Regions from separate parts of the Methylobacterium sp. 190mf genome, predicted to be linked through region 3. Evidence: predicted binding sites of a transcription regulator. Region 3 holds the regulator's gene; each other region holds the start of a gene.
The links. The regulator LexA, encoded in region 3, represses DNA repair genes until DNA is damaged. The targets are predictions, from matches to a motif close to TGTTCNNNNTGTGTTCNG.

Region 1: C4T42_RS07575 (PA0069 family radical SAM protein) is a predicted target of LexA. The motif match lies at 2,536-2,553, and genes of this name have one in related genera.
Region 2: uvrA (excinuclease ABC subunit UvrA) is a predicted target of LexA. The motif match lies at 1,976-1,993, and genes of this name have one in related genera.

The regions. Positions count from the first base shown of each region.
Region 1 is NZ_FNVI01000005.1:98,401-102,676, reverse strand. It holds gene C4T42_RS07580 (HAMP domain-containing methyl-accepting chemotaxis protein) at 1-719, opposite strand, end outside; gene C4T42_RS07575 (PA0069 family radical SAM protein) at 1,391-2,506, opposite strand; gene C4T42_RS07570 (hypothetical protein) at 2,665-3,195, shown strand; gene C4T42_RS07565 (amino acid permease) at 3,359-4,276, shown strand, end outside.
Region 2 is NZ_FNVI01000006.1:235,633-239,908, reverse strand. It holds gene C4T42_RS09540 (zinc-binding alcohol dehydrogenase family protein) at 1-57, shown strand, start outside; gene C4T42_RS09535 (cupin domain-containing protein) at 68-493, shown strand; gene C4T42_RS09530 (MFS transporter) at 498-1,676, opposite strand; gene uvrA (excinuclease ABC subunit UvrA) at 2,149-4,276, shown strand, end outside.
Region 3 is NZ_FNVI01000007.1:83,128-87,403, forward strand. It holds gene C4T42_RS10140 (hypothetical protein) at 1-212, shown strand, start outside; gene fae (formaldehyde-activating enzyme) at 252-791, opposite strand; gene C4T42_RS10150 (hypothetical protein) at 1,112-1,327, shown strand; gene C4T42_RS10155 (hypothetical protein) at 1,346-1,795, opposite strand; gene lexA (transcriptional repressor LexA) at 2,046-2,774, shown strand; gene C4T42_RS10165 (ComEC/Rec2 family competence protein) at 2,768-4,276, opposite strand, start outside.

The DNA.
Region 1 (4,276 bases), on a different contig from region 3:
TCGACGAGATTCGCCCAGCTCGCCGCGACGCGGCCGCGCTCCTCGGCCTCCGCGAGGCGCTCCTCCTCGGACCAGCCCGTGCCCCGCGTCACGGCCGTCTCGGCCCGCGCCACGTTGCCGCCGATCGCGACCCGCGTGATCCAGGCGGCGCGCTTGATGTCCAGGGCGCGGGCCAGCGCCGCGTCCCGGCGCGGGATCGTGACGTCGACGGCCCCGCTGGTCGCCGTGAGGGCGTCGAGCAGATCCCGGAAGGCGGTCGCGGCGACCTCCGCGGTCGCGGCCTCGCGCTCCGCGACCGGGACCGCGAGGGCCGCGTCGATCCGCGACGTCAGGCCGGTGACGGCCTCGTGCGCCCGTCGGAGCGGATCGACCGTCTTCGCCACCGCGGCGGTGTCGATCGCGCGCACCAGGCTCAGGAGCGCCGCCAGCCGGTCGATCCGGGTCGCGCGCTGTCGGGCGATCAGGGCCGCGTCGGCGGGCGGGATCCTGTCCGCGGCGATCAGCGCCTGCAGGGTCCGCCCCCGCTCGAGGCGCACGGCGAGCAGGATCTCGAGGAGGATACGGCTGCCTTCCGTGAGCGCGACGACGCGGCGGCTCTCCCGCTCCTGCGCCCCGGCCTCCAGCGCCGTCCGGGCGCCCGCGGCCAGCAGCATGGCGCTGAGTGAGAACAGGATCGCGCACAGGATCGTGCCGATGGACGGACGCGGAAGACGCAGCATGAGGGTCGGGATCTCTCTTCGCGGTGCGTCGAGGCGCGCGGCCCGCCGCCGGGCTGCCCGGTTCGAGCAGGGCGGCCGGTCGGCCTCGGTCGACGGAAAGGCTGAGCGACGCGACAGGCACCCCGACGCGGCGCCGGCCCGGTTCGCTCGAAGGGCGCGGCGAGGGCGCGGCGAGTCCGGGAGTTCGCCCGGTCGGCATCGAAGGTCGAAACCCCGACACGCTACCGTCTCAAGGAAGGACGGCAGTCGCGACCGGCAGAACCGAGCAGGGCCGCGGCGCGAGGCTCGCCCGCGACCGGATCACGGCGCACAGCGTCCATTGGCGGGATCTGCGGACACGGACGCCGGACAAAATCGCGCTCTTACGCACAGAACGACCCTCAATATAGAACTGAAATTCGATAACTCAATCAAACTTGGTCAAAATCTCGCAGTAACCCTCGCGATCTCAGGCATTTGAACCACAATGGCACAGATGTCAATCTTACGTTCTGCGATTTTACTCACGCCTTAGACATCTAAAAATCCACTTTGGGAGCAACATTTGAGTCGTTTTCTATCTTTGGAAATGTATTTTTACGCCGCTTCCGGCCAAAATGACTGGAATTTTCGCTGAACCGTACTGTGGGACAGGTCCGCCGCCTCGCGCGCGCCGCCGCGTCGGTCGCGTGTCAGAACAGCGCCAGCTGCGCGCCGGGCTTCCGGAAGGCGTCGCGATTCAGCGCGATGCGCCCGAAGGCGAAACCGAGACGCGTGCCGGCGAGCCGGACCCGCTGGCCGATCATCGCCGCGTAGGCGCCCTCCCCGCGGAAGCGGTGGCCGAAGCGCGGGTCGTTCTCGCGCCCGCCCCGGGCTTCCCGCAGGAGTGCGAAGGCCCGCGCCCTGCGTTCGGGATAATGCTCGGTGAACCAGTCCGCCACGAGGTCCGCGACTTCGCCCGGGAGGCGCAGCAGCGCGTGGCCGATCCGGCTCGCCCCGTGCGCGCGCGCCTCGGCCAGGATCGATTCGATCTCGTGGTCCGTCAGGCCGGGGATGATCGGCGAGACGTTGACCATGACGGGCACGCCCGCCGCGCTCAGGCCCCGCATCGCCGCGAGCCGCTTGCCCGGCCGCGGCGCCCGCGGGTCGAGGCGGCGGGCGAGGTCCGGATCCAGCGTCGGCAGCGAGATCGCCGCCAGCACGAGGTTCTCCGCCGCCATCTCTGCCAGGAGGTCGAGGTCGCGCAGCACGAGGTCCGACTTGGTGGTGATGCTGACGGGGTGGCGGGCCTCCCGCAGCACCTCCAGAACCGCGCGGGTGAGCCGGTGCTCCCGCTCGACCGGCTGGTAGGGATCCGTGGCGGTGCCGAGGGCGATCGTGTCGGGCCGGTAGCCCGGCGCGGCGATCTCGCGGGCGAGGAGCCGGGCGGCGTCCGGCTTGGTGAAGATCCGCGACTCGAAGTCGAGCCCCGGCGACAGGCCGAGCCAGGCATGGGTCGGGCGCGCGTAGCAGTAGATGCAGCCGTGCTCGCAGCCCCGGTACGGGTTGATCGACCGGTCGAACGGGATGTCGGGCGAGCTGTTGCGCGCGATGATCCGGGCGGACCGCTCTGGCGTGACCTCCGTGCGCAGGGGTGCCGGAGCTTCCGCCGTCCAGGTCTCGTCATGGAACGCCTCGCGCCGGGCGGATTCGTATCGGCCCGTCGGGTTGGCCGTCGCGCCGCGCCCCCGCCGGGCGGCCGGTTCCGCGACGCTCGGCCCGAGTCGCGGCGCGGCCCCGGAGGCGGTCCCGTCGCGCGTGCCCCCCATGACGACTCGCCTCCCTCACGCATCCATATAAGAACATAGAGCGAACGCGATGGCGACGGGCGCCTTTTTTTCAGGCAAATGCGGTTCTGCAGCCCGTCCGAACGGCGACGCGTCGGCGCGCGGGCCGCGGGGCAGTTTACGGCGCCGCAGAATCGTCTATGCGCGCGCTCATGCTCTCCGCCGTGACCTATCTGGCCGAACCGGCCGATCCGGACGCGATCGATCGCCTGGCCGACACGCTCAGCGTGCTCGTCTCCGGCGTGGCCGGCGGCCTCGTCGGCGACGCGGTGATCGTCGCGGGCCGCGAGAGCGAGGCCGTGGCGGCCGTCGCGGAGGCCACGGGCGCGACCCTCGTGCTGCACCGGGGCGGCAATCCCTACGCGGCGGGCGCCGCCGCGGCCCGGCGGGACTGGATCCTGTGCCTGGAGGCCGGCGACGTCCCGGCCGAGGGCTGGATCCGCACCCTCGACCGCTTCGTCGGGACCGCGCGGCCGGAGACGGCGCTCGGCCGCCTGCACCGCCCGGCCGGGCGTTGGCTCGGCCGGCTCGTCAGACGGGCGGAGACCGTCGTCGGCGCCCGGCAGGCCCGGGCCGGCGACGTCGTCCGGCGCGAGGCCCTGCGTGCCGAGGGCGCGTTCACGGGTCGCCTCAAGGTCAGGCCGCTGATCGCTCGGATCGAGCGCGCCTGACCGGAAAGATCTTGCTCGGGAGAATCTTGCTCCGGAAGAATCTTGCGCCCGCTCACGTTGTTGTCGGTCGATCCGCCTCTACAACTCTGGAAGCGCGGCAGGATCGTCGCCGTCTCCGGACATGTCGACGCGCTGAGCCACCCCGATCTGGAAGGATGGTGCAATGGATTCGTCGGGCCTGATGGGGCGCAAGTCGGTCGAGGACATCGTCGAGAGCGGCGAGGGCGAGCAACAGCTCTCGAAGTCGCTGGGCGCCCTCTCGATCACCGCGATGGGCATCGGGGCGATCATCGGCGCCGGCATCTTCGTCCTGACCGGCACGGCCGCGGCCCAGTATGCCGGGCCGGGGATCATGCTGTCCTTCGTGCTCGGCGGCATCGCCTGCGCCTTCGTCGGCCTCTGCTACTCGGAGATGGCCGCGCTGATCCCGGTCGCCGGATCGAGCTACACCTACACCTACGCGACGCTCGGCGAGTTCTTCGCGTGGCTGATCGGCTGGGACCTGATCCTCGAATACGCCATGGGCGCCGCCACCGTGGCGGTCGGCTGGTCGGGCTACGTGACCAGCATCCTGAAGAGCGTCGGCATCGTGATCCCGGCGCAGTTCGCCAACGCGCCGGGCACGCCGATCGAGGGCGGCGGGACCGCGCTGCTGAACCTGCCGGCGGTCCTGATCGTGGCGCTGATCACGATCCTGCTGATGCGGGGCACGAAGGAATCGGCGCTCTTCAACAACATCATGGTCGCGGTGAAGCTCACCGTCGTGGTCGCCTTCATCGCCCTGGGCTGGGGCCACGTGAACGCCGCGAACTGGAGCCCGCTCATCCCGGACAACGACGGGACCTTCGGCCATTTCGGCTACAGCGGCGTTCTGCGCGGCGCGGGCGTGGTGTTCTTCGCCTTCATCGGCTTCGACGCGGTCTCGACCGCCGCCCAGGAGGCGCGCAAGCCCCAGAAGGACATGCCCATCGGCATCCTGGGCTCGCTCGCGGTCTGCACGATCCTGTACGTGCTCGTCGCCGCCGTGCTCACCGGTCTCGTGCCCTACAAGGACCTCAACGTCCCGGACCCGATCGCCAAG
Region 2 (4,276 bases), on a different contig from region 3:
CTGGTCGAGAGCGGGCGCGCCAGGGGGAAGATCGTGCTCGAAGGGTTTTCCGATTGAGGAGGACGTGATGGCGGACGCGGCGGGGACCGGCCTCTTCGACGTGACGGCGCTGGCGGCGGGTCTGCCCGACAGCGCCGAGACCCTCCTGGTCGACACCTACCTGACCGACCGGGAGGCGGCGAGCGCCCGGGTGTTCCGGATCTACCGGCCGACCCCGCCGCACTATCACGCCACCTGCGACGAGTACCTCTACTGCCTCTCGGGCCGGGGCCGGGTCTGGCTGGGCGATCCGGCCGCCGAGACGGCGTTCGGCCCGGGCCAGCTCCTGTTCTTCGAGAAAGGCACGGTCCACGCGATGCCGGCGCTCGAGCCCGGGGACCCGGTGGTGTTCCTGTCGATCGACACGCCCCGGCGGGCGCCGACCGACATCGTCTTCGTGAACCCGGAGGACGGGACGCCCGCCACCTTCATGGCGCGCAACGCCGAGGCGTGAGGGGTCACACCCGCAGGGACCGGCCGGCCGCCGCCACGCCGAGGAGCAGCGCCGCCACGATCAGCAGGGACGCGGGCAGGCCGAGCGCCTGCGCGGCGAAGCCGATCAGCGCGGGCCCCGCCAGCACCCCGGCATAGCCCAGCGTCGTCATCGCCGGCACCGCCACGCGCGCGGGCATCGCGGTCTGGCGCCCCGCCGCCGTGAACAGGACCGGGACGATGTTGGCGCAGCCCGCCCCGACCAGGGCGTAGCCGGCGAGCGCCGCCTCCCAGGCCGGGATGACGACCGAGAGCGCGAGGCCGGCCGCCGCCAGCAGGCCGCCGAGGATCACCACGGGCCGCCGGCCGAGGCGGGCCACGATCGCATCCCCGCCGAGCCGGCCGGCCGTCATGGTGACCGAGAAGGAAGCGTAGCCGAGCGCCGCCCAGGCCGGATCGAGCCCGCGCTGCTGGATCAGGAACACCGCGCTCCAGTCGAGGGCCGAGCCCTCGGTCAGGAACACCACGAAGCAGAGCAGGCCCAGCACCAGCACCGGGCCGCGGGGCAGCGCGAAGGCGGGCCCGCCGCTTCCCCCTGTCCCGCCGGCCGGAAGGATGCCCGGCCAGGCGGCCGCGAACAGGGCCACGATGCCGGCGACCAGGATCAGCACGCTCCAGCCGGCGCCCAGGCCAGTGCCCATCAGGACGCTGGCCAGCAGCGCCCCCAGGATGCAGCCGAGGCTGTAGAGGCCGTGGAAGCCCGACATCATCGGGCGCCCGGCGGCGCGCTCCACCGCGACGGCCTGCAGGTTCATGACGCAGTCCACCGCCCCCATCCCGGCCCCGAACAGCAGCAGCGCCCCGGTGAGCGGCACGAGCCCGGAGCCCACGGCCAGCACCGGCAGGGCGAGGCCGATCGCGAGCGTGCCGGCGAGCAGGACCGGCCGGAAGCCGAGCCGCGCGGCCGCGGCCCCGGCGCTCGGCATCGCCAGGATCGAGCCGACGCCGAAGGTGAGGAGCAGCAGGCCGAGCCCCGCCGCGTCGAGGCCGGCGCGGTCCTTCACCAGCGGCACCAGGGGCGCCCAGGTGGCGTTGGCGAGGCCGACGATCAGGAACAGCAGCCGGGTGGACAGCCTCTGCCGGGCCGCGGTCCGGTCGTCGGCCCCGGGGATGGCGACCGGAGCGGTCAGGTCGAGCGCTGGCATCGATACGGGTCGGGATGTGGATCTGAGGGCGGGATTCGGCGACGTGGATCTCAGCCCCCGCGGTGCAACACCGAAGGTGGGCCAAGGTTTGGCGAAACCCGAGGTTTGGCGGATCCCGAAATTTGGCGAATCAAGGTACGGCGAACCTGGGGCCGCCGGACTCTGATCGCGGCCGTTGGCTGCACCGCGTCGTCCCGCGCAGCGGAGGGAGCCCGGCGCGCGCCTCGTCCGTGTGGCGCCATCGGGGCCGCCGCGCTGCGGCCGCGGAGACGGCGGCGCGTTCACCGAGCGGTTGCCGACGTACGCGTTTCGTTCTAGCAAGGGCGGCGCATGACGGGCCTGCGTCCCGCCGGCCGCATCTTGCCGCGGGCCCCCTCGGGCTCGACATGAGCCGGAGCGGCGGCTGGCCCGCGCGCGAATCCGTCCGACTTCGTCGATGCCTCGGTCGACGCCTCGAAAGACCGCCGCCCTCATGGCCAAAGCCCAAGCTGGAAGTCGTGCCGCAAGCCGCGTCGGTGCTGCCCAAGCCGCACCGAAAGCTGCCGCCAAAGCGCCTTCCAAGACGGCTCCGAAAGCCCCGGCGACGGCCAAGGCGCCCCAGTCCAAGGTGCCCGAGTCCAAGCCGGTTCGCGCGAAATCCAGCTCCCCCGGCGCGCGGACCGAAGCCGCCATCGACGCCAAGCTGGAGGCCCTGTTCGACGCCGCGCCGGCCCCCGTCGAGGACCGGCGGGTCATCGCGATCCGCGGCGCCCGGGAGCACAATCTCAAGAACGTCGACCTGACCATCCCGCGGGACAAGCTCGTGGTCTTCACCGGGCTCTCGGGCTCGGGCAAGTCGTCGCTCGCCTTCGACACGATCTACGCCGAGGGGCAGCGCCGCTACGTCGAGTCGCTCTCGGCCTACGCCCGCCAGTTCCTGGAGATGATGTCCAAGCCCGACGTCGACCAGATCGACGGGCTGTCGCCGGCGATCTCGATCGAGCAGAAGACCACCTCGAAGAACCCCCGCTCGACCGTGGGGACGGTGACCGAGATCTACGACTACATGCGCCTGCTCTGGGCGCGGGTCGGCATCCCCTACTCGCCGGCCACCGGCCTGCCGATCGAGAGCCAGACCGTCCAGCAGATGGTCGACCGGGTGCTGGAGCTGCCGGAGAAGACCCGGCTCTACCTGCTCGCGCCCGTGGTCCGCGGGCGGAAGGGCGAGTACCGCAAGGAGATCGCCGAATATCAGAAGAAAGGCTTCCAGCGGCTGCGCGTGAACGGCGAATACTACGCCATCGACGATGTGCCCAAGCTCGACAAGAAGTTCAAGCACGACATCGACGTGGTGGTGGACCGGATCGTGGTCCGGGCCGATATCGGCTCGCGGCTGGCCGAGTCCTTCGAGACCGCGCTGGAACTCGCCGACGGCGTCGCCGAGATCGTGTTCGCCGACGCCCCCGAGGGCGAGGCGCCGCGGACCGTCACCTTCTCGTCGCGCTTCGCCTGCCCGGTCTCGGGCTTCACCATCGCGGAGATCGAGCCGCGGCTGTTCTCGTTCAACAACCCGTTCGGCGCCTGCCCGACCTGCAGCGGCATCGGCCACGAGATGCGGATCGATCCCGAGCTGGTGATCTCCGACCCTGGCTTAAGCCTGAAGCGCGGCGCGGTCGGCCCCTGGGCGAAGTCGACCTCGCCCTATTACGGCCAGACGCTCGAGGCGCTCGCCGAGCATTTCGGCTTCAAGACGGGCGTCCCCTGGCAGAGCCTGTCGGAGACGGCCCGCGCCATCGTGCTCTACGGCTCGGGCAAGCAGGCGGTGCGCTTCGCCTACGACGACGGCTTGCGCAAGTACACGGTCAACAAGCCCTTCGAGGGCGTGATCCCGAACCTGGAGCGCCGCTACAAGGAGAGCGACTCGGACGCCGTGCGCGAGGAGATCGGGCGCTTCATGAGCGAGACGCCCTGCGCCGCCTGCGGCGGCAAGCGGCTGAAACCCGAGGCTCTGGCCGTGAAGGTCGCCATGGCGGACATCGCCGACGTGACCGCCCTCTCGGTCTCCGAGGCGCATCGCTGGTTCTCGGACCTGCCCGGGAAGCTGACCGCGAAGCAGAACGAGATCGCGGTCCGGATCCTGAAAGAGATCCGCGACCGGCTGAGCTTCCTGGTGGATGTCGGCCTGGAATACCTGACGCTCGCCCGCGGCTCCGGCTCGCTCTCGGGCGGCGAGAGCCAGCGCATCCGCCTCGCCTCGCAGATCGGCTCCGGCCTGACCGGCGTGCTCTACGTGCTGGACGAGCCCTCGATCGGCCTGCACCAGCGCGACAACGAGCGGCTGCTCGGCACGCTCAAGCGCCTGCGCGACCTCGGCAACTCGGTGATCGTGGTCGAGCACGACGAGGACGCGATCCTGCAGGCCGATTACGTGGTCGATGTCGGCCCGGGCGCCGGCATCCACGGCGGCGAGATCATCGCGCAGGGCACCCCCGCGGAGGTGCTGGCGAACCCCGCCTCGCTCACCGCCAAGTATCTCACCGGCGCGATGGCGGTGCGCACCCCGACCGCCCGCCGCAAGGGCCGGAAGGGCAAGCTCGGCCTGTTCGGCGCGCGGGGCAACA
Region 3 (4,276 bases):
TCTTCCGCGACCTGTCGGTGGCCTCCGAGATCCTCATCGGCCAACCGGCCGCGACCGTCGAGCCGATCATCGCCACCGCCTACCGGACCGCGCTGGCGGAGCGGCGCAAGTCGTTCATCCAGCAGAACGGCTGGTCGGCGTCCTGCTACACCGACCCGGGCAGCAGCACGATGCGCACCCTGTGCTCGGTGGGGCGTATCCCGCCGGGCTGAGGCGGACCTGAGCCGGCAGGATGCGTGGCCTGGGCCCGCTCAGTACTCGATCACGCCGTCGAGCGCGTAGTGCTTCACGGTCTTCCGGTTGGCGATCAGCTCGTCGACCGTGGGCTCGCCCTTGAGGGCGCGGGCGATGGCGAGTTTCGTGGCCTCGTAGTTGGTCCGGTAGAGGTCCTTCTGGTCGAGGTTGTCGTCCTCGGCGCAGCGCTGATCGAGCCAGATCATGATGATCATGCACAGCTCGTCGAGCCCGTCCTTCGGCAGGATGCCCTCGATGATGCAGTCCACGATCGCGTCGCCGGTGGCGGCCTGGACCACGCCGCCGAGGAGCTCGGCATACTCGGCCGTGTGGATCGTGACCTTGGTGGTCATCATCGTGGCCGGGCGCACGAGCTGGTTGAGGTCGCGCACCACGAACATCCGCGTGTGGCCCTGGACCTGCCCCATCATCGACGCGAAGGCCTGACCGACCGGGCCGCGCACCGAGCCGATCAGCACCTCCGGCATGGCGTCGGTGTACTGGCCCTCGGCCGCCAGCACCGTGGCCTCGCCCGTGCGGAACCAGATCTCTTGCATGTTCGAACTCCACCTGATCGGAGCCCGCGGGAGACATCATCGGCGGCCTCGCGTCAATCGCCCCGAAGCCGGCTCCCATCCCGGCCGCCCCTGCCCTCGCCCGCGCTGCGGCGCGGGCGCGGACCCGTGCCGCCCCGCGTCGCCGCGATGCGGCCGCCGGCATCCGCGACGGCGCGCATCTCCACCCCTGCGCGGCCTGTGGCCTTGAGGAACGCGGACAGGCGAGGCAGGGAAGATCGGAGCGCGGCTCCGGGAGCGGTCCCGGGCCTGGCCGTTCCGGTGGGCGCGCGGCGCCGTGCCGGGCATGCGGGAGGAACACGATGGCGGAGAGCACGGACCGGGGCTCCGGCTGGAGCCTTCAGGCGAGCGCCGTGCCCGACGGGGTGCGCCTGGAACTCGCCCTCGCCGACCTCGGCGGTGCGCCGGTCACCGCCGCGATCGTGCTCGACCGGACGGAGGCCCGGGCCTTCGCCCGCGCCCTGCTGGCCGCCGCCGGCGACGCCGCGGAGCGGACCTTCCCGAAGCCGGGCGCCTGAGGACGCGCCGCCGGCCGGTCAGCGCACGCCGAGGCCCGGATTGCGGCCCGGCAGGCGGGGGACCACGGTGCCGCGCTTCTCGATCGGCGCGTCGCAGGCGTAGGCGAACTCGGTCTTCAGCGGATCGAACACGGTCTCGCCGGTGATCCGGCAATCCTCGCGCACGGTCTCGTCGAGATAGGCCCGGGCGGCGGTGCGGAAGCGCTTCACCCGGGTGGCGCCCGGCTCCGGATCGATCCGGACCTCGCTCAGGTTGCAGCCGGTATACTCGCGCAGGGCGTTGGACACGATCAGCATCCGGCGCAGCTGCCGGTTGTCGTAGACCTCGTAGGGCTCCTTGCAGCCGATCGTGACGACCTGGGGAGTGAGCGCCACGTAGTTCCGCGAGATGTAGGAGAATCCGGTGGTGCAGCCGGCGAGGCCGAGGGCGGCGAGGCCGAGGGGCAGCAGAGCTGCGGGTCGTCGCATCCTCGTCATTCCAAGAGGGTCCCAGCCCGCACCCCGGATCCGCCGCCTTCCCGGCGGGGCGCCGCGATGCATTGAAACGGCTCCGCTTGCGCCGTCAATGCGTTTCTCGACCTTCTCCCGCGGGCGCGCCCGCGGCGCGCCGAGCCGAGCGGTGCCGCTCTTGCGGAACACTTGCGGAACGTTTAACCTGTTCGTGATTTGTTTCGGAGACCGTCACGTGGCGGTCCGCCAAGCCGCGAGTCCCCCGTCGATGCTCACGCGCAAGCAGCTGGACCTCCTGCGATTCATCCAGAGCCGGATGCAGGAATGCGGTGTCCCGCCGTCGTTCGACGAGATGAAGGATGCCCTCGATCTCAAGTCGAAATCCGGCATCCACCGGCTGATCACGGCGCTCGAGGAGCGCGGCTTCCTCCGGCGCCTTCCGAATCGGGCGCGCGCCATCGAGGTGATCCGGATCCCCGAGAGCCTGACCCAGGCCGCTCCGGCGACTCAGGCCCCCGCCGAGCCGCGCCGCTTCACGCCGAGCGTGGTCGAGGGCGGTAAGTCCAAGCAGCCGCTGGCCCCGGCGAGCACGCGGATGATCGACGAGTCCGGCCGCGCCATCTCGATCCCGGTCATGGGCCGGATCGCGGCCGGTACCCCCGTCTCGGCGATCCAGAACCAGAGCCACGCCATCACCCTGTCGCCGGACTTCGTGGCCGGCGGCGAGCACTACGCCCTCGAGGTGCGCGGCGACTCGATGGTCGAGGCGGGCATCCTGGACGGCGACCTCGTGGTCATCCGCAAGCAGGAGACGGCCAATACCGGCGACATCATCGTGGCGCTGATCGACGACGAGGAGGCGACGCTCAAGCGCCTGCGCCGCCGCGGCTCGTCGATCGCCCTCGAGGCCGCCAACCCGGCCTACGAGACCCGCGTGCTCGGGCCCGACCGGGTCCGGATCCAGGGCCGCCTTGTGAGCCTCGTCCGCCGCTACTGAAGCGGCTCGGCCGGCGCGTCGCCGGGGGCGAGGTCTCCGCCCGGCGCGGCGTCGGCCTCCGGCGTCGCGGCGACCCCGTCCTCCGCGGGGCGGTCGCCCGGCTCCGCGGTGACCGGCCGCGGCGGTCCCGGCCCGCGCCCGGCGGCCGGCCGCCAGGGCACGGCGCGGCCGTCGTCCCGGGCGTAGCGCGCGGCGAAGCCGTCGCCGTCGGTCCGGAGGGCCACGGCCCCGCGGGCGGCGAGGACGCGCCGGTCGATCACCAGCGGCCCCGTGCAGGTCGGCGGCGCCGCGAGGCCCGTGATCAGCACCGCGGCGCGGGCGCAATCCTCCGGGAAGGCCCGCCGGTCCCGGACCAGGGCGACCGCCCGCCCGTCCGGCAGCCGGGCGGTGCAGCCGAGCCGGTCGCAGCGCCCGCTGCCGGACCGGACGATCAGCCCCGCGGACCGCCGCCCGTCGCCGTCCGCCTTCAGCCACTGCTCGAGGACGAAGCCCGAAGGGCTGCCGAGGGCCGCGAGCCGCCCGTCCGGGCCCCTCACCGCGGCCCCCGCGCCCTGCCGGTCGACGTAGAGGTCGTAGTGGTTGGGCCGGGCCGCGAGGACGAGCCCGAGCAGGACCGGCGGCACGGCGAGCCAGCGCAGGCGCGAGGCCGGCAGCGTCCCCAGCAGCAGGCCGGCGGTCAGCAGGGCGAGCGCCCCGGCGCCGAAGGCCGGCAGCACCAGGACCGCCCGCTCGAACCCGGCGATCCAGTCCGAGATCGCCAGCATCCCGGCCACCGCCTGCCCCATCAGCCACCAGACCGGCCGGTCGAGGGCGAAGGGATAGGCGAGGCAGCCGATTACCGCGGCCGGCATCACCACCAGGGAGACGAGCGGCAGGGTCAGGGCGTTGCCGACGAGGCCGAAGGGCTGGACCGTCTGGAAGTGGTAGGTGGCGAAGGGGGCCGTCGCGACCTGCGCCACCAGGGTCGTGGCCAGGGTCCCGGTGATCGCCGACAGGCCGGTCCCGACGAGCCGCCCGATCCGCCCGGCCCCCGGGCGCACGAGCAGCCGCCCGTCGATCAGCCGCGCGCAGGCGATCAGCCCGGCCACGGCGCCGAAGGACATCTGGAAGCTCGGGCCGAGCAGGCCCTCCGGCTCCCGGGCGAGCGCGATCAGCGCCGCGAGGGCGAGGTTGCGCATCGACAGGGCCGGCCGGTCCACCAGGATCGCGCCGAGCATGATCAGGGTCATGATCAGCGAGCGCTCGGCCGCGATGTCCCAGCCCGAGAAGGCGCAGTAGGCGGTGACGCCGACCATGGCGAAGCCGGCCGCGATCTTCTTGATCGGCCAGAGCAGCGCGCAGAGCGGCACCGCGGCGAGGAGCGCCCGCACCAGCCAGAACACCACGCCGGCGGCCAGCACCATGTGGAGGCCCGAGATCGACACCACGTGGTAGATGCCGGCGGCGCGGAGCGCGTCGTTGGTGGCCGGCCCGATGAGGCCGCGCTTGCCCGTCACCAGGGC